Regions from separate parts of the Staphylococcus sp. FSL K6-0223 genome, predicted to be linked through region 3. Evidence: riboswitches for the same ligand, from Rfam matches in the RefSeq annotation. Region 3 holds a riboswitch; each other region holds the start of a gene.
What was found. A riboswitch is a leader RNA that binds a small molecule or an ion and turns the genes downstream of it on or off. The one in region 3 is predicted to bind FMN.
Positions count from the first base shown of each region.

Region 1: it holds a riboswitch for FMN, as region 3 does, so the genes downstream of both, ribD (bifunctional diaminohydroxyphosphoribosylaminopyrimidine deaminase/5-amino-6-(5-phosphoribosylamino)uracil reductase RibD) here and MHI13_RS12505 (ECF transporter S component) in region 3, are expected to answer to the same signal.
Region 2: it holds a riboswitch for FMN, as region 3 does, so the genes downstream of both, ribD (bifunctional diaminohydroxyphosphoribosylaminopyrimidine deaminase/5-amino-6-(5-phosphoribosylamino)uracil reductase RibD) here and MHI13_RS12505 (ECF transporter S component) in region 3, are expected to answer to the same signal.

Region 1 is NZ_JBBOYX010000002.1:11,602-19,214, forward strand. Features, by position in the region: gene MHI13_RS11175 (transaldolase) at 1-390, shown strand, start outside; gene MHI13_RS11180 (hypothetical protein) at 546-989, shown strand; gene MHI13_RS11185 (competence protein ComK) at 976-1,419, opposite strand; gene MHI13_RS11190 (sigma-70 family RNA polymerase sigma factor) at 1,439-1,909, opposite strand; gene MHI13_RS11195 (hypothetical protein) at 2,118-2,336, shown strand; gene MHI13_RS11200 (N-acetylglucosaminidase) at 2,651-3,502, shown strand; gene MHI13_RS11205 (FAD/NAD(P)-binding protein) at 3,817-5,307, shown strand; FMN riboswitch at 5,447-5,583, shown strand; gene ribD (bifunctional diaminohydroxyphosphoribosylaminopyrimidine deaminase/5-amino-6-(5-phosphoribosylamino)uracil reductase RibD) at 5,716-6,765, shown strand; gene ribE (riboflavin synthase) at 6,772-7,404, shown strand; gene MHI13_RS11220 (bifunctional 3,4-dihydroxy-2-butanone-4-phosphate synthase/GTP cyclohydrolase II) at 7,416-7,613, shown strand, end outside.
Region 2 is NZ_JBBOYX010000001.1:972,187-979,799, forward strand. Features, by position in the region: gene MHI13_RS04945 (transaldolase) at 1-13, shown strand, start outside; gene MHI13_RS04950 (membrane protein) at 211-675, shown strand; gene MHI13_RS04955 (competence protein ComK) at 650-1,096, opposite strand; gene MHI13_RS04960 (sigma-70 family RNA polymerase sigma factor) at 1,083-1,529, opposite strand; gene MHI13_RS04965 (hypothetical protein) at 1,777-2,001, shown strand; gene MHI13_RS04970 (N-acetylglucosaminidase) at 2,248-3,096, shown strand; gene MHI13_RS04975 (FAD/NAD(P)-binding protein) at 3,392-4,879, shown strand; FMN riboswitch at 5,030-5,165, shown strand; gene ribD (bifunctional diaminohydroxyphosphoribosylaminopyrimidine deaminase/5-amino-6-(5-phosphoribosylamino)uracil reductase RibD) at 5,287-6,330, shown strand; gene ribE (riboflavin synthase) at 6,337-6,969, shown strand; gene MHI13_RS04990 (bifunctional 3,4-dihydroxy-2-butanone-4-phosphate synthase/GTP cyclohydrolase II) at 6,981-7,613, shown strand, end outside.
Region 3 is NZ_JBBOYX010000002.1:293,543-301,155, reverse strand. Features, by position in the region: gene ebpS (elastin-binding protein EbpS) at 1-587, opposite strand, end outside; gene MHI13_RS12520 (RecQ family ATP-dependent DNA helicase) at 831-2,210, opposite strand; gene MHI13_RS12515 (helix-turn-helix domain-containing protein) at 2,197-3,159, opposite strand; gene MHI13_RS12510 (ferredoxin) at 3,268-3,516, shown strand; gene MHI13_RS12505 (ECF transporter S component) at 3,665-4,204, opposite strand; FMN riboswitch at 4,267-4,416, opposite strand; gene MHI13_RS12500 (ATP-binding protein) at 4,732-6,498, opposite strand; gene MHI13_RS12495 (response regulator transcription factor) at 6,482-7,207, opposite strand; gene MHI13_RS12490 (pseudouridine synthase) at 7,343-7,613, opposite strand, start outside.

The sequences.
Region 1 (7,613 bases), 280 kb from region 3:
TCAGCTGATAATGTGAGATTAAATGTCACAGCAGTTTATACCATTGAACAAGTTAGAGATATTACAAATGCTGTTACTGAAGGCGTACCTACATATGTTTCAGTGTTTGCTGGTCGAATAGCTGACACTGGTGTAGATCCACTACCTTTAATGAAGGAATCTGTTGAAGTTACTCATAGTAAAAAAGGTGTTAAGTTACTTTGGGCAAGTTGTCGCGAAGTGATTAATGTTATTCAAGCTGATGAAATAGGTGCAGATATCATCACATGTCCAGCTGATGTGGTCAAAAAAGTTAATTCAAATTTGGGTCGTAATATTGAAGAACTTTCAATTGACACAGTTAAAGGTTTCGCTAAAGATATTCAAAGCTCAGGTCTTTCTATCTTGTAAAGCTTAATTGTAGTTAATTTATAAAAGCAATCGTTGAAGAAATAACACTTCATCGATTGCTTTTTCATTGAAGGTATTTAAGAGTGATTGCAACAGTATGATAAATAATTTATGATTTATAGTAATTATTAGATTTGAGGAGCGTACTCCAATATATGGACAAAAAGACATTTAAAGAAAAGGTTCAAAAACAATTATGGTTTTTAAATAAAAAAGAAAAAGAACAATTGAATAAAAAGCTAAGTCAGATAGATAGTGAAGATAATGTAGATTTTAATAAACCCATTCAGTTTTCTAATCGTTATCTCAAAAGTCATATATACAAGCATAAAAGTGCTACTTCAGGTAAAACCTTTATATTACTATTTAGTATTGTTGTAACATATGCTTTATTACTTGGATTATTTTTAACAGGTTTGATAACAAGTTTAACTTCAGTTTATTACTTTATTAATCCTAAAGTTGAATTATCTAGTTTATTAGTAATTATCATTTTAATAGCAGCAATCTGTATAATGATATTGAGCCTTTATTTAATTAAAATAATTACAGCATTATTTACAAAAAAATTACTAGAATTAAAATTTAATAAGCGCTAGTCTTTTCAATGATTTGAGCAAGAGTTAAACTTTCTTGCCATTTTTTGGATACCAGTGTATAGGGGATTTCAGTACGAAGTAGAGTTGTATTGTCGAAAATGATAATAGTAGAATCTACAGAAGAGTGAATTCCAATAATTTTACGTGCGTTAATAAAATATTTTATTGATGCACGTTTTTGTGTTAGTGGGAATAAAATTGTATCTCGATTGATATAGATAGGTATTAGTTTATTTATATTTAGTAATCTTTTAGCTTTTGACGATTGCACTTGTAATGAAGTGTGATTCAACTCAAGTAGATAGTGAATCATTTTCTGTGGTGTAAAGGGGACAGTGATATGATAGTCAGAGTATTGTATACGTGTTTCTGTCTCATTAGATATAGCAGTTTTTAAATAAAGTAAATGTCTCGTTGAATAAGTAGTCATGTTGTTCATTCCTTCATGGTTATTTAAGATTATTTAAACATTTTTGTTTAGTGGAGTTTTTAATTTTCTTTATAGAAGTTAGAGATAAATTCATGTGCTGGGCTATCTCATATTGTTTATAGCCTTGAATATGAAGACGCAGCCATTGCGCTTCTTGTGGTTTGAGTTGATCAGAGAAGTCTTCTAACACTAAGTTAAAATCATTGAGGAGGATAGTAGAATCATAAGAATTGTGAAAATGGGTATCAAGAGTAATTTGATTGGATCTATTATTTTCTTTCCTAAAATGGTCTATTAAATGATATTTCAATCTCGTGAAGAGGTATGTACTTATCGAGGTTGATTTTTGTTCATCGTAATTTAGAGTGAGTTGCCACATTTTAATAAGTAAGAGTTGATAAAATTCATCATAATTATAAGTGATGTGATAGTGATTTAACAAATAATGAATAATTTTATTATAGTTTTTATAAACTTCTTCAAATTCCAAAATATGCACTCCTATTTATGTACATAAATATTATTTCCGGATAAAAAGAAGATAACTTACTTTATAAAAATTATCATTTGCGTAATTTTCCAATAAGGTGTTAAATAGTAAGCATAGACTTATTAAAACTCAAATAAAAAAGCATAAAATTGACATTAAAATGATAATTCAACATAAATAAATTTGGTATGCACTAGGGGAGGTTAATATGGATTACGCACACTTAAATTTAGAGCACTTTTTCGCACGTAACGATGATTTAGACGTAATTAGAGATCGTTCTGATTTCGTCATGATAAATAATTTTACTAATGAAATGAAGTATCGTGATGGTGAAATTGAAGGGACAATTGATTTAAATCAGTATTATTATAAAAATCGTTCACAAGCGGCTAGTTTTGTTATGATGGAATATAAAAAGTCTTAATTCATATATTAAAAAATCGAGGTTGCTTATCATCTTTTAACGTTTTTTCTCATGATTAATATCCTTATTAATAGAGATTTATTGCTGGTTTTACGTTCTATTATTAGATGTAGACACTTATTTATTATCGAGTAATAAAAAATGATGAAGAAGTGAAACCTCTATTTTTATTTTTTAGTTTCATTTTTATTACTATTTATTTATGAATTTGTAACATTACCAATATAAAATTGTGAATCTGAATTAATAATGTTAAACTTTATTATCGTAATGAAACTGAATAGTTTAACAACAATGACCTAAGAGGTGTGACTATGATTAAGCACAAAAAGGGCTCTATATTAGCTATTATAGGATTGCTAATAGTATTTGTTGTTGCTGCTGTTATTTTCTTTTCAATGATTTCTGATCAAATATTCTTTAAACATGTAAAGTCAGAAAAGAAAGTAATTAAAATAGATAAAACTCTAGATAAAGCAGCAAAGAAACAAATACATAACTATACGAGTCAACAGGTATCTAATAAAAATAATGATTCATGGCGTGATGCATCAGATGCTGAAATTAAAACTGCTATGGATAGTAGTGAATTCATTGATAATGATAAACAAAAATATCAATTTTTAGATTTATCAAAATATCAAGGTATAGATAAAAACAGAATTAAACGTATTTTATTTGATAGACCAGTATTATTAGAACATACTGATGACTTTTTAAATGCAGCTAAAGCTAAACATGTTAATGAAGTTTATCTCATCTCTCATGCGCTTTTAGAGACAGGTTCAGCTAAAAGTGAATTGTCTAAAGGTGTAGAAATCGACGGCAAAAAATATTATAACTTTTATGGTGTAGGTGCCTTAGACAGTGATCCTGTTAAAACAGGTGCAGAATACGCTAAGAAACATGGTTGGGATACTCCACAGAAAGCTATATATGGTGGTGCTGATTTCATTCACAAACATTTCTTGTCTCATGAAGATCAGGACACGCTGTATAGTATGAGATGGAACCCTAAGAATCCTGGTGAACATCAATATGCAACAGATATTAAATGGGCTGAAAGTAATGCAAGCATTATTGCAGATTTCTACAAGAACATGAAGACTGAAGGTAAATACTTTAAATTATATGTATACAAAGATGATAAAGAACATCAAAAATAGAATTTAAAAAAGCATCGCTATTTTGAGAAATTTCTCGATAGCGATGCTTTTTTTGTGAGTAGTGCAAAAGTTTATAAACGGTTTAATTTAAGTTATTTTGCTTTATTTTTACTGGATAACCATGTGAACAGAATGATAAATACAATTAAAATTTTTGTTAGTAGTTTCATTATTTCACCTCGACAAAATGATTTTAGCATATCTATATAAGATTAAAAGCAATTAGTAAAGGATATGTTTATAAGGTATATATTTTTTAAGCTTTCACATTAATTGGTATAATAACTGAATACATAAATAGAAGGATGATGAATATGCGTGTGGCAATAATCGGTATGGGAACAGCTGGTGTCAGTGTTTTACGACAACTTGTTAAACATGAAGATTTTTCCAAACTTAAAGTGGATGTGTACGATGATGCAAAAAATATGGGGCAAGGTGTACCATTTCAGAATGACAGTAGTGAATTATTAATAAATATGCCCTCAAAAAAAATGAGTTTAAATTTAGATGATGAGGAAGAATTTTGGAAATGGTATCAACAACAAACCGAATTTGATTTTCCGAATCCACAGTACTTACCAAGGTTTGTTTTTGGTCATTATATGAAGTCACATCTTTCTCGATACGACCAACAATACGAGAATCTAACAATTATTAATGATAAAGTTCAGGAAATCTTTACTAACTCAAATGTAGATGATACGAAGTTAAAGTATTATGTATGTACATGTGAAGATGATAAAGAATGGCGAGAATATGATTATTTATTTTTAACGTTTGGTACGTTTAGTTATCACGATCCTTATCATTTGAAAGGTAAAAAAGGATACATCAAAACACCATATCCAACATATAATACATTAGATCATGTAGATGATTCAGATAGGATTGCTATTATAGGTACTGGGTTAGCGAGTTTAGATGCAGTGAGATATGTTGCTGCACATCATCCTAATTTGCCGATAACAATGACAAGTCGTTCAGCCTCTTTACCTAGTGTAAGAGGTAAGATGATAGATATACAATTTACTCATTTAACTAAAGATCATTTTAATGGAATTAAGGAAAATAATTACGGTAATGTACCTCTAGATAAGGCAGTTGCTTTGTTTTTAAAAGAGTGTGAGGATTATGAAATTGATTTTCAAAAATTAGTGAATAGAAGAACTGGTCACCATATTAAAGATTTACAATTTGATTTAAATAATGAAACAGAAATGGGAGTATTTCAAAGTATCATTGAGCATTTGAAAGAGAATTTAGATTGGATTTGGAATAGTTTAAGTTTAAGAGATCAAGAATTATTTAATCAAAAATACTCAAAAATGATCCAATTAAATTCAAACCCTATGCCTCCTAGAACTGCAAAGTTACTTATACAGTTAATTGAAGAAGGATATCTTGAAATAAAGAAAGATTTAGAAGATATTCAACATGACAATAATCAATTTTATTTAAAATTTAATAATGAAGATCAAGAAACTGAATTATTTGATGTAGTGATTAATGCAACAGGATCCAAAACACACCTCGGACAATTAGATGAAGATGATCAATTGATGTTAAATCTTGAAAATCGTCAAATTGTACAAAGACATCCTATGGGTGGCATTCAAATTATTCCTGAAACCAATCAAGTCATTAGTCCAAGATATGGTACGTTGACGAACGTCATTGCCATTGGTCAAATGACAAATGGTGTTAACAAATTACGTAATGGTGTGAAGATGATTGTTGATCAAGTAGTGAATACAGTATCTCACTTATATTTGACGCAAAAAGAAATGGAGAAAAATAGGTAAATTATCGACTAACGGATAAAATTCCACTAATAAATAAAATTTGATTGATGCTATTAAATTGAGTTTTGAAATCAATTATAGTAAGATTTTATTTGTAGTTATTAACTACATCACTCAATTAACCAATAACAATTTCATATAATTCTTTCGGGGCAGGGTGCAATTCCCAACCGGCAGTAAATTAAGCCTGCGACCTGCTAATATTTAATAATATTGGTGGCTGATCTAGTGAGAATCTAGAGCCGACAGTGAAAGTCTGGATGGGAGAAAGAATATAATTACTCGACAAGCAAATTTGTAGGACTATGTCTTATAGTAAACAAATATGCTTATTTAAAGATATATTATCAATCTCCTTATGCCTAATTAAATTGGTGTAAGGTTTTTTTATTTTGTTGAGGTGATAAATTGAGTCGATTTATGAATTATGCCATTCAACTTGCTAAAATGGTTGATGGTCAAACTGGTATAAATCCACCGGTTGGTTCTGTAGTGGTTAAAGATGGTAGGATTGTCGGTCTAGGCGCCCATTTGAAAAAGGGTGATAAACACGCAGAAGTACAAGCATTAGATATGGCGGGAGAAGATGCTAAAGATGCAACTATATACGTTTCTTTAGAACCTTGTACTCATCATGGTTCTACACCACCTTGCGTAAATAAAATTATTGAATTTGGTATTCGTAAGGTTATCTATGCGGTAAAAGACACTACCTTAGCTTCTAAGGGTGATGAAATACTTAAAGAAGCTGGTATTGAAGTTGAATTTCAATTTAATGAGAATGCCGCTGAACTTTATAAAGACTTCTTTACTGCTAAAAGAAATAGCATCCCAGAGTTAACTGTTAAAGTTTCATCAAGTTTAGATGGCAAACAAGCTACTGATTCTGATAAGAGTAAATGGATAACTAACAAAGAAGTTAAAGAAGATGTTTATAAGTTGCGTCACGAGCATGATGCTGTATTAACAGGTAGAAAAACGATAGACGCTGATGATCCATTGTATACGACTAGAGTTCAGGATGGTAAGCATCCAATTAGAGTTATTCTATCAAAGTCAGGACAAATTGATTTTGAGCAACAGCTATTTGCAGATACTGCTTCACCTATTTGGATTTATACTGAAAATGAAAATTTAAAAAATCAAAGTAATGATAAACATATAGAAATTATTTGTTTAGAAAAATGCGATAGTACAGCTATATTAAAAGATTTATATCAAAGAGGTATTGGAAAACTGCTAGTCGAGGCAGGTCCAAATGTTACTTCACAATTTCTCCAATCTCATCATTTAGATGAACTCATTCTTTATTTAGCCCCGAAATTAATAGGTGGTTCAGGTAAACATCAATTTTACAAAACTGATCAAGTCATTGATTTACCTGAAGCAACTCAATTTGAAATTGTTTATTCCAAGTTAATTAATCAAAATATAAAATTGAAACTACGAAAGAAGTGAATGCCTATGTTTACAGGTATCGTTGAAGAAATTGGTATCGTTCAACACGTGCGTTCTGAGAAATCAGTGAGAACTTTAGAAATTAAAGCGAATCGCATTCTTGAAGATATGCATATCGGTGATTCTATAAGTGTGAACGGCGCATGTTTAACGGTGATTGATTTTAATGATACAGCTTTCTCAGTCCAAGTGATTAAAGGTACTGAAAATAAGACCTACCTAGCCGATTTACAACGTCAGGCTGAAGTAAATCTTGAGAGAGCGATGAGTGGTAATGGCAGATTCGGTGGACATTTTGTTCTTGGACATGTTGATGAACTTGGAACGATTTCTAAAATTAATGAATCAGCTAACTCAAAAATAATTTCAATCAAAACTTCAAAAAATGTTTTAAATCAAATGGTACAACAAGGTTCTATCACTGTTGATGGTGTAAGTTTAACAGTCTTTGATCTTCATGAGACCACATTTGATATTCATCTTATTCCAGAGACGCGTAAGTCTACAATTTTATCAGATAAAAAAGTGGGCGATGCAGTTCACTTAGAAACAGATGTACTTTTTAAATATGTGGAAAATATCATGAATCATCAAAAATCTGAACTAACAGAAGATAAATTACGTGCATTTGGTTTTTAGGAGGAATTTATATGCAATTTGATACAGTTGAGTTAGCTATTGAAGCTTTGCGAAAAGGTGAAAGTATCATTGTAGTAGACGATGAAGACAGAGAAAATGAAGGTGACCTTATCGCAATTACTGAATGGATGGCTGACGATACGATTAATTTTATGGCAAAAGAAGGACGTGGTCTCATATGTGCACCTTTAGATACTTCAATTGCTAAA
Region 2 (7,613 bases), on a different contig from region 3:
ATCAATATTATAAAATCACTATATCTAATTATGATCAACCGAGTCTAAGACTACAAACATGTCTTAGACTCGGTTTTAGTGTTATATGAATATCAAAGAGAAAGAGTAATAAAGTATCTTGAGTTGTATCTTTCTTTTTTATTGAGTTTGTTTTAAAATCGGTGTTCAGTTAAAATTTATAAATATAATTAAATAGAAAGGAATTAAGTTATGGAAGAAACTGCTTTTAGAGAAAAAGTAAGAAAACAATTGTGGTTTTTAAATAGAAAAGAAAAGCAATTATTAGAACATACTTTTGAACAAAATAATGCTTCATTTAATAATGCAGAACAGAAATTTATGAAACCTACTCGTTTTGCTAATCAATTTTTACAGGTTTATATTTTTCGAAATAAACATTTTTCAAATGGATATTTTTTCTTATTAATTATATTATTTGTTCTCACATACATTCTATTGCTAGGATGGTTTTTAGCTGGATTTATCGCAAGTTTAGCAGTAGTCAATCAGTTTATAAATCCTAAAGCAGAATTAAGTCTAATCTATCTTGTATTAATCTTAGTTTTTGCCATTATTAGTTTGATTGTCAGTTTGTATCTCATAAGATTTGTGACTGCTTTGTTTACTAAAAGATTACTTGAATATAAATTTAATGAAAAGAAGTCGTCTTATTAATTAAATAGGCTAATAGAATACTTTCTTGCCATTTTTTATAAACTAAAATGTAAGGCTCATCCACTACGCATTGAGCTGAATTATCAAAGGTAATAATGGTTTTATTTTGAGAAGACGTTAATCCAATAATACGTTGAGCATTAAAATATATTTGTATGGGTGCGCGTTGATGTTTGATTGGAAATAAAATGACGTCTTTAGAAATGTAAATAGGAACTAGTTTATTGATAGATAATAAGCGTTTAGCTAATTTAAGTTGTTGTGTATATGATTTATTAAATTGTTCTAGATAGTATATGACAATCTTTTTAATATGAAAGGGTAGAATCATATCATATGTTTTAAAACAACATTTAGTCTGAATTGTGGAACCTTCTAAAGTTTGAATGTATAACAAATCGAAAGTATTATGAGGTAACATGCCAATCACCTTCTAAATAATATTGCTGAAGTTTGATACGGGCAGAAGATTTATATTTTTTAATTGTAGTGTCTGAGACATTCATCTTTTTAGCGATTTCATATTGTTTGTATCCACGAAGATAATATATCAGCCATTGATATTCATTTGAATTTAAAATATATTTGAAATCATTAAAAAAAGATTCATCTTTCAATGTATAAGTTAAAGAAGGATTTAACGCTGCAATATCTAAGCAGTCAATCTTCAATTGCTCCTTTCTAAAAAGATCAATAAGATAAAACTTTAATCGCTGATAAATAAAAGAGGATAAAGATACAGAGGAAGATGGGTTATAAATTTTGGAGATTTCCCACAATTTTATTAATAATAATTGATAAAATTCATCATAATTATAAGTGATACGGTATTGTCTTAACAAATGATGAATCATTTTATGATATTTTATGTGTAATGAACTAAAATCTAAAATAGTTATTCTTTCTCCTTAGTTATGTACATAAACAATATTTCCGGATGTATAAATTCTACATGAGGTATCGTGAATTTTCATTTGCTTAATTTAATAAATAGGTGTTAAATAGTAAACATAGAATCGTTGGATTGGATGATATATGGCTTTAACAAGTTTGTAAGATTAATATTCGACATTTGTACAATAAAATATAGGAGGTATGAAGTTGGATTACGCACATTTAAATCTTGAGCACTTTTTTGCAAGACATGATGATTTAGACGTCATTAGAGATCGTTCTGAATTTGTAATGATAAATAATTTTACAAATGAAATGATGTATCGTGATGGTGATATTGAAGGGACAATTGATTTAAATCAATATTATTATAAGAATAGATCGCAAGCTGTCAGTTTTATTATGATGGATTATAAAAGAAATAACGAATAATTAAATATGTTAACCTTACTACAAATAACTATATTTATTTAATAGATAAAAATCATTGAGTAATGAAATGTTGAGTATTTCATTACTTTTTATTTTTTATTAAATTTCAATTTTGTTACTTTTATTTTATGAATATGTAACATTATAATTATAAAATTGTTTATGAGAATTAAAAATGTTAGAATTTATTATCATAGATGACTTTTCTATAAATGAAATTACAACATTAACCTAAGAGGTGTGAATATGACAAAGCACAGAAAAGGTTCTATTATAGGCCTAATAGGGTTACTTATTATTTTAGTAGCAGCTGGCTTCATTTTTTTCTCAATGATTTCTGATCAGATATTTTTCAAAAAAGTAAATGAAGTAGAGAAAGTTCAACATGTGAACGTCACGCTTGATAAAGCTGCTGCAAAACAAATAGATAACTATACAAGTCAACAAGTATCGAATAAAAACAATAATGCATGGAGAGATGCATCAGCAAGTGAAATTAAAGGTGCAATGGATAGTAGTAAATTTATCGATGATGATAAACAAAAATATCAATTTTTAGATTTATCTAAATATCAAGGGATTGATAAAAATCGTATCAAACGTATGTTGTTCGATCGACCTACATTATTGAAACATACTGATGCTTTTGTAAATGCTGCAAAAGAAAAACATGTTAATGAAGTCTATTTAATTTCTCATGCATTATTAGAAACAGGTTCAGTAAAAAGTGAACTTGCGAATGGTGTAAATATTGATGGTAAAAAATATTATAATTTTTATGGCGTTGGAGCTTTAGATGAAGATCCAATCAAAACAGGTGCTGAATATGCGAAAAAACATGGTTGGGATACACCAGAGAAAGCAATTAAAGGTGGCGCAGACTTTATTCATAAACACTTCCTATCTCACGATGATCAAAATACATTATATAGCATGAGATGGAATCCTATGAATCCTGGTGAACATCAATATGCGACTGATATTAAATGGGCTGAAAGTAATGCGGAAATTATTGCTGATTTCTATAAAGAAATGAAAACAGAAGGTAAATACTTCAAGCTATATGTTTATAAAGATGATCAAAAACATCAATAATCAAAATAAAAACCAACATTATCTTTAATTAGATGATGTTGGTTTTTTTATTTATTCAGCTTTGTTTTTTCTTGAAGCCCAAGTAAATCCAATGATAAAAACAATTAATGTTTTTAATAAAAATTTCATTGTTTAGTCACCTCAATATCTAAATTTTAACATAGTTACACATGATTATTTATGTTTTGAAATGGATCATCGTGTTAATAGTGAAACATTTTGAAGTCGAGAATCGTATTGGTATAATATGATAATATTCAACATAATACAAATATATAAAAGGATGATGTTAAATATGCGAGTAGCAATTATAGGCATGGGTACAGCAGGTGTAAGTGTACTTAGACAACTCGTTAAACATAAAGACTTTAAGCAATTAAAAGTCGATGTCTACGATAATGAATTTAATATGGGACAGGGTGTTCCTTTTCAAAATGATAGTAGTCAATTATTAATTAACTTACCCACTAAAAAGATGAGTTTAAATTTAGATGATGATGAAGAGTTTTGGAAATGGTATCAAACACAATCTGATTTTACGTTTAAAAATCCAAAGTATTTACCAAGATTTGTTTTTGGCCATTATATGAAATCATACTTATCAAATTATGAGACATTATATGATAACCTTACAGTCATTAAACAACCAGTACAAGAAGTCTTCATTAATTCAAATATAGATGAAACCACATTGAAATATTATGTCTGTACGTCTAAAGATATGAAGCATTGTCAAGTATATGATTACATATTTTTAACTATAGGTACTTTATCATATCACGATCCTTATCATTTAAAAGGTATAAAAGGTTATATTCAAACTCCTTACCCTACATATAATACTTTAGATGATGTACAAGAATCTGATGATATTGCTATTATTGGAACAGGATTAGCTAGTTTAGATGTAGTGCGTTATGTAGCGTTTCATCATCCTAAACTACCTATCACAATGACGAGTCGTTCTGCTCAATTGCCTAGCGTAAGAGGAAACATGAAAAAAATTGAGTTTCAATGTTTAACAAAATCTAAATTTAATGATATTAAAGATAAGTACTTTGGAAATGTGCCATTAGAGAAAGCATTCGATTTATTTAAAGAAGAGTGTGATTTAAATGGTATTGATTTACAGAAATTGGTTCACCGCCGAACAGGAGATACGATTAAAGATTTAAATTATGATTTAGAACATCCAGATGAGATAGGTATATTCCAAACATTAATAGAGAATGTCAAAGAAAATTTAAATTGGATTTGGAATAGTTTTAGTCGTCAAGATCAAATTGAATTCGATAAACGTTTCACTAAAATTATTCAACTTAACTCAAACCCTATGCCTCCAAGAACTGCAAAACTCATCAAGCAATTAATAAAAGATGGTTCATTAGTGATTAGAAAGGATTTAGAAAATGTGGTACATAAAAATGGACTATTTAATTTAAAATTTAAAAATGATGAACAATGGTATCCACATCATATTATTATTAATGCAACAGGTTCTAAAACACATTTAAAAGATTTAGATGAAGATGATCAATTTATCTTAAATCTTCAAAATCGACAAATTGTTCAAGCCCATCCTATGGGTGGAATACAAATTATCCCAGAAACAAATCAGGTGATTAGTCCAAGATATGGTACTTTAAATAATATGATTGCTATTGGACAAATCACTAATGGAGTAAATAAATTGCGGAATGGAGTAAAAATGATTGTTAATCAAGCGGTAAGTGCAGTGGATTATTTATATGAAATTCGAAAAGAATTTGATCATACAGTATAATGCTTTACACAATAATGAATAAATATCTCTTTAAGAGTTAAATTTAAAAATCAAATTGAAATTCTTTATTTGTAATTTTCCAAAAATAAATGTAAGATGATATATGTAGTACTAAACTACGATGACTCAAATTTAATCACAATTTCATACGTATTCTTTCGGGGCAGGGTGTAATTCCCAACCGGCAGTAATTAAGCCTGCGACCCACTTAATCTTAATTTATTAAGTGGCTGATCTAGTGAGACTCTAGAGCCGACAGTAAAAGTCTGGATGGGAGAAAGAATCAATCACATCATTACTGAATGATGTATAAGCATGCACAATATAAAAATTGTAGTACGCTTATTTAAGTATATACATGCCCTATGCCTGTGAAACAGGTATGGGGTTTTTTTAGAGGTGATAAATTGAGTGAATTTATGAAATATGCAATTCAATTAGCACAAATGGTGAAGGGACAAACTGGAGTTAATCCTCCTGTTGGCTCAGTTGTTGTGAAGGATGGGCGTATTGTGGGACTAGGTGCACATTTAAAGCAAGGAGAGAAACATGCGGAAGTTCAGGCTTTAGATATGGCACAAGATAAAGCAAAAGGCGGCACCATTTATATTTCTCTTGAACCCTGTACACATTATGGGTCAACACCACCTTGTGTGAATAAAATTATTGAACATGGGCTTAGTAAAGTGATTTATGCTGTAAAAGATACGACGTTATCTTCTGAGGGAGATATCATTCTTGAAAAGGCAGGTATTGAAGTTGAATATCAATATTCAGAAGAAGCTTTTGCTTTGTATGAAGATTTCTTCAAAGCAAAACAACATAAAATCCCTGAAATTACAGTAAAAGTCTCGACTTCGTTAGATGGGAAACAAGCGACTGATAGTGGACAAAGTCAATGGATTACGAATAAAGCTGTAAAACAAGATGTATATCGTTTAAGACATACTCATGATGCCGTATTAACTGGTAATGGAACGCTTGAAGCGGATAATCCACAATATACAACACGTATTCAAGATGGTAAACATCCAATAAGAATCATACTATCTAAGCGAGGTCAAATTGATTATTCAAAACAGATATTTCACGATCAATTAAGTGAAATTTGGATTTATACTGAAAATCATGAACTAAAAAGTCCAAGTCATCATATAAAAATAATATATTTAGAAACATGTAATTTAAAATCTATTTTATCTGATATATATCAAAGAGGTGTTGGCAGATTATTAGTAGAAGCTGGGCCTCATATAACTTCAGAATTTCTCCAATCTAATTATTTAGACCATCTTATTATTTATTATGCCCCGAAAATAATAGGCGGTATTGGAAAAAATCAATTTTATCAAACTGATAATGTCATTGATTTAGCTAATGCGCCACAATTTGAAGTGATTTCTACCGAGTCTATTCAACAAAATATTAAAATGACATTGCGAAAGAAGTGAAGATAAATGTTTACAGGTATCGTTGAAGAAATAGGTACTGTAAAGCGTATTCGCACTCAACAATCCGTAAGGACATTAGATATTTCATGTCAAAAAATTATAGAAGATATGCATATTGGTGATTCTATAAGCGTAAATGGTGCGTGTTTAACAGTCATTGATTTTAAACAAAATCAATTTTCTGTCCAAGTGATTAAAGGTACTGAAAATAAAACCTATTTAGCTAATATTAAAGAAAATGATGAAGTCAATCTTGAACGTGCAATGTCAGGTAGTGGACGTTTCGGAGGACATTTTGTATTAGGTCATGTAGATGCAAAAGGAACAATTATAAATATCAGAGAAACGCCTAATTCACGCATTGTATCTATTAAGGCATCGGACTCGGTCATCAAACAAATGGTTAAGCAAGGTTCTATTACTGTTGATGGCGTAAGTTTAACAATTTTTGACTTGCATCAACATAGTTTTGATATCCATCTTATTCCTGAAACAAGACGTTCAACGATTCTTTCTAATAAAAAAATGGGCGATGAAGTTCATCTTGAAACAGATGTATTATTTAAATATGTTGAAAGTATAGTTGGTAAAAATAAATCTGATTTATCAGTTGATAAATTAAAAGCATATGGTTTTTAGGAGGGGCTTAAATGAAATTCGATAGCATTGAAGAAGCGTTAGAAGCATTAAGAAATGGCGATAGTATTATTGTAGTAGATGATGAAGATCGTGAAAATGAAGGTGACTTAATTGCAGTCACTCAATGGATGAAAGATGATACCATTAATTATATGGCCAAAGAAGCGCGTGGATTAATTTGTGCTCCTATAAGTTCACAGATTGCTGAACGTCTAAATCTTAAAACTATGGTTGATGGTAATACAGATGAATACGGTACAAATTTCACTGTAAGTATCGATCATATCTCTACTACTACAGGAATTAGTGCATTTGATCGTACAGCAACAGCGAAAGCGTTAATTAATCCTGATTCTAAACCAGAAAGTTTCCATAAACCAGGACATTTATTTCCTTTAGTGTCTAAAGAAAAAGGTGTATTAGTTAGACCAGGACATACGGAGGCTGCTGTAGATTTAGCTAAATTAACTGGTGCTGCACCTGCTGGAGTTATATGTGAGATAATGAATGACGATGGTACGATGGCAAAAGGTAATGAATTACAACAATTTAAAGAGCGTCATCAATTAAAAATGATTACAATTGAAAGTTTAATTAATTATCGTCGCAAACAAGAAAGCGAAGGTATTGAACTTAAAGCAACT
Region 3 (7,613 bases):
TCATCAAAGTCTCGCTCTTCGTGGTCTTGTTGACGACGATGATTGTCATCAGTTAGATCATTATTATGACCTTCATTAACTTTAGGTCCAGGACGAGCACCTGCTTTTTTATTAGAATGTTGAGCAGCGTTACCAGTAGCTCCAGCACCTGCAGCTCCACCAGCTATAGTTGCATCTTTTCCGCTACCTAATCTATCATCTTGTGCACCTTGGTCTTCACGCACGTTATTACTTGAACGGTTTAAATTTTCATCATGATCGTGTTGACCGTGGTCTGTGCGAGATGCTGTGTCGTAATTATCGTTTTCACCATTATGTAATGATGCTTCATCATAGCGATCATCTAGTGAATTATTTTCATTCGAGTTGTCGTTACGGTCATCTTGTTGTTTATTATGATTAGTAGCAACATCACGACGTCTCTTACGACGTTGTGCGTTTCTAGGAGGAAATTGTTGATTTGATTTATCCTCAATATTTTCTTTTGATTCATCTTGCTGTTCATCGTTTACACGATTGTTGTGTTCTTCTGGATCAATAGATTGACGATTTTTTTCAAAATCATCTTTGAAACTATTATTAGACACAAACATCATCCTTTCTTTGTTTAAGTGAATTTAATAACGTTACATTTAATATACCCACGAATAAGTGTGAATATGTATGAAATTTAAAAATATTTAATACATTTAAATAAGTCTTACATTTTAATTATAGCTTGATAAAATTCTTTAAGTAAAGCGATAGCTAGCCTGAGAATGAAGATTGCCAATTTAGTCAGAAATAAATGATGCTTCATAATCATTTTAACTAGATATAATTATCTGAAGTTAATCTTCAAATAAGTTTTGCAATTTTTCTTTATAATTCATTTTCCTTTTTACTTTTTTGCGATTAAAAGTTTTTATTTCTTCCAATTCAGTATCATTGTCGCAACATCTTACAGGTTTATCCGGATGTTCACCAAAAAACTCGAGTAAATAATTACGGCGACATTGATCTAAATTTTTATAGCCTAGTATGCGCATGTATCCTAAACGTTTACGTTGAAATGATTTTTTAAATATTGATTTAAGGTCATTAATTGTAAACTGACGATATAACGTATCTAGAATATCCTTTTTAACGGGTGGTAAAAATTCACCTAATTCAAACATAGAGATATCCTCTTCAGTCATCATATCTGCAAACAATAAGGTTTCTAAAATGAAGCTATCATCGGGTTGATACAAACTAATGGCTTGACTCGGTTTACCATCTCTTCCTGCGCGACCAATTTCTTGTAAATAATTGGAAGGACTTGAAGATAAATGAAAGTGAATGACAGTTCGGATATCTTTTTTATTTATTCCCATCCCAAAAGCACTTGTGGCTACGATAATAGGTATATCATTATTTAAAAATTGTTGTTGAACAGTTTGACGTTCTTGATAACTCAAATCACCATGATAAATGCCCGTTAAGAATCCCGCCTCATAAATTAATTTAGCTAATTCTAGACATCTTTTCTTAGAGGAAATATATATAATCGTGGGTCCTGAATAGCTTAAAAAAGGTATGAGCCACTTTATTTTATCGTCATCATCGTTAAAATTCTTATGTTGTAAAGAAATGTTATCTCTATTCATACTCGTTTTAATGACATTTAAATCAATACTAAGAATATGTGATAAATCTTCTTCTAAATGTGGTGGAGCTGTCGCAGTTAACGCAAGTATACGCGCATTTTTGAAGTGAGAAGTGATTTGTCCAATAAGGGCATAATGTGGTCTAAAGTCATAACCCCATTCTGATAGACAATGAGCTTCATCTAGAACTATTAAACCAAAGTCTAAATGTGATATTAACTTGAAATTCTGTGGCTGTAATAAAAATTCGGGACTTAAATAAATGAATCGACTTTGTGAAATTTGATTAATATGGTTTCTCTTTTCGATTTCATCCATACCTGAATGTATATATGAGACGTGAGATTCACCATTAAGTTTCATTTGCATCACTTGATCATCCATTAAAGAAATTAACGGTGATATGACTAACGTTGGTTTCTCAATTAAATATGTAGGAAGTTGGTAACATAAACTTTTCCCGCTTCCTGTAGGTAAAATACCTAAGGTGTGTTTACCTGCTAATATGCTTTCAATAATCTCCTTTTGGCCACGTTTGAAAGTCTCAAATCCAAACCATTCTTTAAGTTTATCTTCTAACACGTAAGTCACCTCGCTCAATACCTACGATGATTAATTTTATTTGAAAATAAGTTAAGTCTTCAAATGCTTGTTTGTATTCTCTTAATCTTAGGCCTATGTGATGATCATAATATTGAATAAATTGATCAATTTCTTTTTGATTGACATAAGTGTTGTAATCATTCTGATAACCTTTAATAAATATTTCCAATACATGATCTTCAATAGTATTTATTTTAACGTTTTGATGTTCTGCTATTTCGTTCATATTCATACCGTGTAGTAATTTTTGATAACTTAGAAAAGTTTGATTTAACAACTGAGGTAAGATAATTGTGTGAGATAGTATAGGATAATTAGATTCGTCTTCAATCTCATCTAATAAATCTATCAGTTGATTCATCTCTAATTCAAATAGTTCAGATTGCTTTATATCCTCTATCAAACTAATTTGCTGACGAGTATACATAGGTTCCTCATACCCTTGTAGATAGTAATGTAGCACATTCTTATTATTGCGACGTTCTATTGCGTCGAATAGTGAATATATTTCTGATATAAATGACGCTTCCAATTGAGAGAGTTTGATATGATTATATAGCTGTTTCACTTTCTGTTGTACGTAAGTATTTTGAACTACTGGAATAAATTTAAAAGAATCTTCACGAGTATTCGATAATGTTTGGATAAGTAGTTGTATACAACTAAATGTTCGGGTTAAACTATCATATGTATATCGAGGATGCGTTTTGATATCTAATTTATGATTAAAATCATCCTTTTGTAGTATAAATCGCTCAAAAGTAGGATATTTTAAATTGGGTAAACTATGATATAATGACAAAAGTTGTTGGCTCGAAGCGTCAAAAAAAGTTTGATGAGACTTCTTGCCTATTAAAATATTATAAATACTTTTATTTGTTTTGTAGTTAAATGCATGATCAATAGCATAAGATAATATATCGTACAAATTAAACCCTCACTCTATAAAACGAATATATTGAAATGAAAAATGTCGATGTCTACAATTGTATTAGTAATACTAGTGTAGCATTTTTATCAAAGGAGGCGAATGAAAATGGCTAAATATACAATCGTTGATATGGATACTTGTATAGCATGCGGTGCATGTGGTGCAGCAGCTCCAGATATTTATGATTACGACGACGAAGGTATTGCTTTCGTAATCCTTGATGATAACCAAGGTACTGCAGAAGTGCCTGAAGAGTTATACGAAGATATGGAAGATGCACTAGAAGGTTGTCCTACTGATTCAATTAAAATTGAAGACGAACCATTTGATGGTGACGCGCTTAAATTTGAATAATAAATTGACTCGAATTCTTAATTATAATTGTTAGGAATTCGAGTTTTTATTTTTGATTACTACTTGCCTCATTTTTATTTAAGAATGATATCAAAAACGCTCTTGATACTAAGATATTTTGAGATAACTTAGAATCAAGAGCATTTATTTATTTTAAAATATTTTTTAGTCTTTTATATAGTAAAACAAAGATAATTGAAATGATGATACCTTTGATAATGTTAAACGGTATTACACCGGAAACAATTACAATTTTAAGATTCTTAACGACATCTCCTAAATTAAATATCATTCCATATAATGGAAGTAATACAAAGTAATTTAAGATACTAAGTACAATAGTCATTACAATCGTACCAACTATTAGACCATAAATTAAAGTGCGTGTTGAGCGTTTGTTTTTATATACATAATAAGCTGATAATAAGAAACTTGTCCCGGCTAAAAAGTTTGCTACAGGCCCAACAGGGTCTCCCATGTTAAATAAAAAGTTTAAGATATTTTTAATGAATGCGACAATAATACCTGCAATGGGACCTAATAAAAAAGTAGCAAGTAACGTTGGCACATCACTTAAATCTAACGTTAAGTATGGTGGTAAGAATGGTAGCGGAAACTTTATAAATGTTAATACAAACGCAACCGCACTTAACATACTTATAGTTATAAGACGTTTATTTTGTTGCATATTTAATTTTCTCCTTCCATTCATCTTGCTTAGAAAAGGAGGAAATTTGCACAACAAAAAACCTCCATCTTCTCCCATCCAGACTATACTGTCGGCTTCAGAATCTCACTGAATCAAGAAATAATATGACAACTACGTGTGTTATCGAATTATTTCGTCGCAGGCTTAAATTTACTGCCGGTTGGGAATTGCACCCTACCCCGAAGATGAATATTGATAATGTTTTTATTTAATTTTTATATTACACGATAAAGGTGATAAACTCAATGACTCTGCTTTCTTATCAAAAAATAAAATCGTTAGTATAAAGTACTTAGTTATTTATTATCAAAAAGATATTCGATCAATATAAAAGTGCTTCCTTTCATCAAATCATTCAATTGACCTAATTTTCTATAAACCAAAAATGAAACTTTAACGTTGATGTGAAGTTAGAACATATTAGAAACACAAAAATGCACCCCAAAAGTTAGAGTATATCTCCGACTTAATGAGATGCACATCGAATTCGTATTTTAAAATTTTGTTTACTCTGCTTCATTATTTTTAGGTTGAGGGAGCTTAATTATAAATGTGGTACCTTTACCGAGCTCACTTTTTACATCAATTTGTCCACCATGCTCTTCAATAATCATCTTACAAATAAAGAGACCTAAACCAGTTCCCTGCTTACCACGTTTACGTGAGGCATCAACTTTATAGAAGCGGTCAAACACTTGTTGTAAATGTTCTGGAGCAATACCTGTACCTGTATCGCTAATATATAAAATATTATATTGCTCATCTTTACTTGCAGTTACTGCAATTGTGTCACCTGGTTGTGTATATCTTGATGCATTATCAATGAGATTAGTTAAAACTTGATCCATTCGATCCATGTCATAATCCCATAGAAGATGATCATTGCCAGAGTTAAATTCCATCGTTAATCCTAAATCGTCTGCTTGCATACGGTATTTAGCTTTCATTTTATCTAAAAGATTTTTTATTGGTTGTACTTCTTTCTCAACAGATAGACCTTCAGCATCCATTCGTGCAACATTTAATAATTCATTAACTAGACGATTTAATCGCTTAGATTCATCTAATACAACACCAAGCGAATCACGAATTTCATCTGGTTCAGTGACTATACCATCAACAATTGATTCTGTATAACCTTGTAATAAGGAAATGGGTGTGCGTAATTCATGTGATACATTAGCGATAAAGTCTTTTTTCATTTGATCTAAATTATGTTCATTTGTCATATCACGAATAATCACTACAATACCACTTCTGCCATTCGGCTGAATACGATTGATATAACTTGTGATAAAGACGTAATAACGCGTACTAATTTCTATTTCGAGAAATTCAGTTCCTTTGGATTCAAACGTTTTTTCGATTTGTTGTTCGATTGATTCTTTTGAAAAATCATCAATAAAATGGATGATATCATCAGCCATTTTATTAGAAAAGATAACGACTCTTTGATCGTTTATACCTAATACACCTTCGACCATGGAGTTTAATAAACTGTCACGAATACTTTTAGATGATGATAAAGCGTCAATATGTTCTTGAATCTCGTAATTCATATTATTGAAAGCTCTTGATAAGTCGCCAATTTCATCTTTAGTAGAGACGGAAGATATTTGACTATAATCACCTTCAGAAACTTTTTGTGCTTGTGTCTTTAATTGTCTCAAGGGTTTCGTAATTCTGTTAGATAAGAAGAATGCAAATACTGTACTAGCTGCTATAAATATAATTGCAGTAATCAAAATGATAATAGTTATAGCATTATTTGTATCTTCAATAGATTTTAAGTCTTTATAAATAAACACGCCACTATGCTTACTACTAGCATCTTCTTGTGGTTTCATTGGATAACCTAATAGTATATATGATTGTGTATTACCGTTATTTTTAATTGTGACGTTTTGAGTTTCAAATTCGCCGTTATTGAAGACTCTTTTAAATTTAGGGCTCTTTTTAATTTCATTGAGCATTTGAGTTTTCGTATTATTATATGATGCGTGTGGTTTATCATTAAAATTATTCATAATGATTAAACCACCAGGGCCATCTACAAGTTTTTGACTGTTTTGAATAGCAAGTGATTTATTGTGAGATTTCTCAACGAGTGAACTAATTCTTTTGGCATCTTCTTTAATAGAATTTTCAGTTTCTTGCGTAAAATAATATTGAATAAAGGTAATTAAGGATACACTTAATAAAATTAAAACTGTCGCTACTATTAAAATAATAGTTAACCACAGTTTTATAACTACGCTATTTAGTCGGTTCATCACTGGCTTTGACCTCGAACTTATAGCCTACACCCCAAACAGTTTGAATCATTTGAGCTGCATCGTTAGATACACGATTTAATTTCTCTCTTAAACGTTTTACATGTGTATCTACTGTTCGCAAGTCGCCATAAAATTCATAATGCCATACTTCTTTAAGTAATTGTTCACGATCGAACACCTTATTAGGTGTCTTAGCTAGATATATGAGTAATTCATATTCTTTAGGTGTTAAATTAACTTGCTCGTTATCTGCAAGTACTCTATGTGCATCATTATCAATCACTAAATGATTGAATTCAATAATATCACGTGCATGTGGTTCGCTTTGTTCTGAGTTTGCAGATTGAGTACGTCTTAATAAAGCTTTAACTCTTAATACAACTTCTCTAGGTGAAAAAGGCTTAACAATATAGTCATCGGCACCGGATTCAAATCCTTCAACTCGGTTAGTTTCTTCTCCTTTTGCCGTAAGCATAATAATAGGTGTATCTTTGTGTTCTCTTAGTTTAGATGCGACTTCTATACCATCCATTTCTGGTAGCATTAAATCTAAAAGAATGCACGCATAGTTATTATCCATCGCAAGCTGATAAGCTTCCTTACCATCACTAGCTTCATGGATTTCAAAAGATTCTCTTTCTAAGTATAATTTAAGCAATCTTCTGATTCTGTCTTCATCATCAACGATTAAAATTTCGTTAGCCATATTACTTTTTACCTCCTACACATGCTGTTCAAATTCATTTGTTATTATAGCACAGGTTGAACATATTAAGTGACTGATAGTTAAAACTATGTGAAAAAAATCTCAATCTTATTGGTAAAAACATATTTTTTGTGTTTATTTACCATTTTCTGCTAAATGTCTTAACGTTTTCACCTCATGAGGGGTCAACACACGACCTTCTCCGGCATTTAAACCTTTCAAGTCTAAAGGACCAAATTGAATACGTGTTAATTTATTCACTTCATGACCAAAATATTCAAACATACGGCGCACTTGACGATTTCTACCTTCACTAATAGTAATTTCGACTAATGTAGTGTTTTTCTCTTTATCTTGTCTTTTTATTTTTACTTGAGCCGGTTGAGTGAAACCATCTTCTAATTCA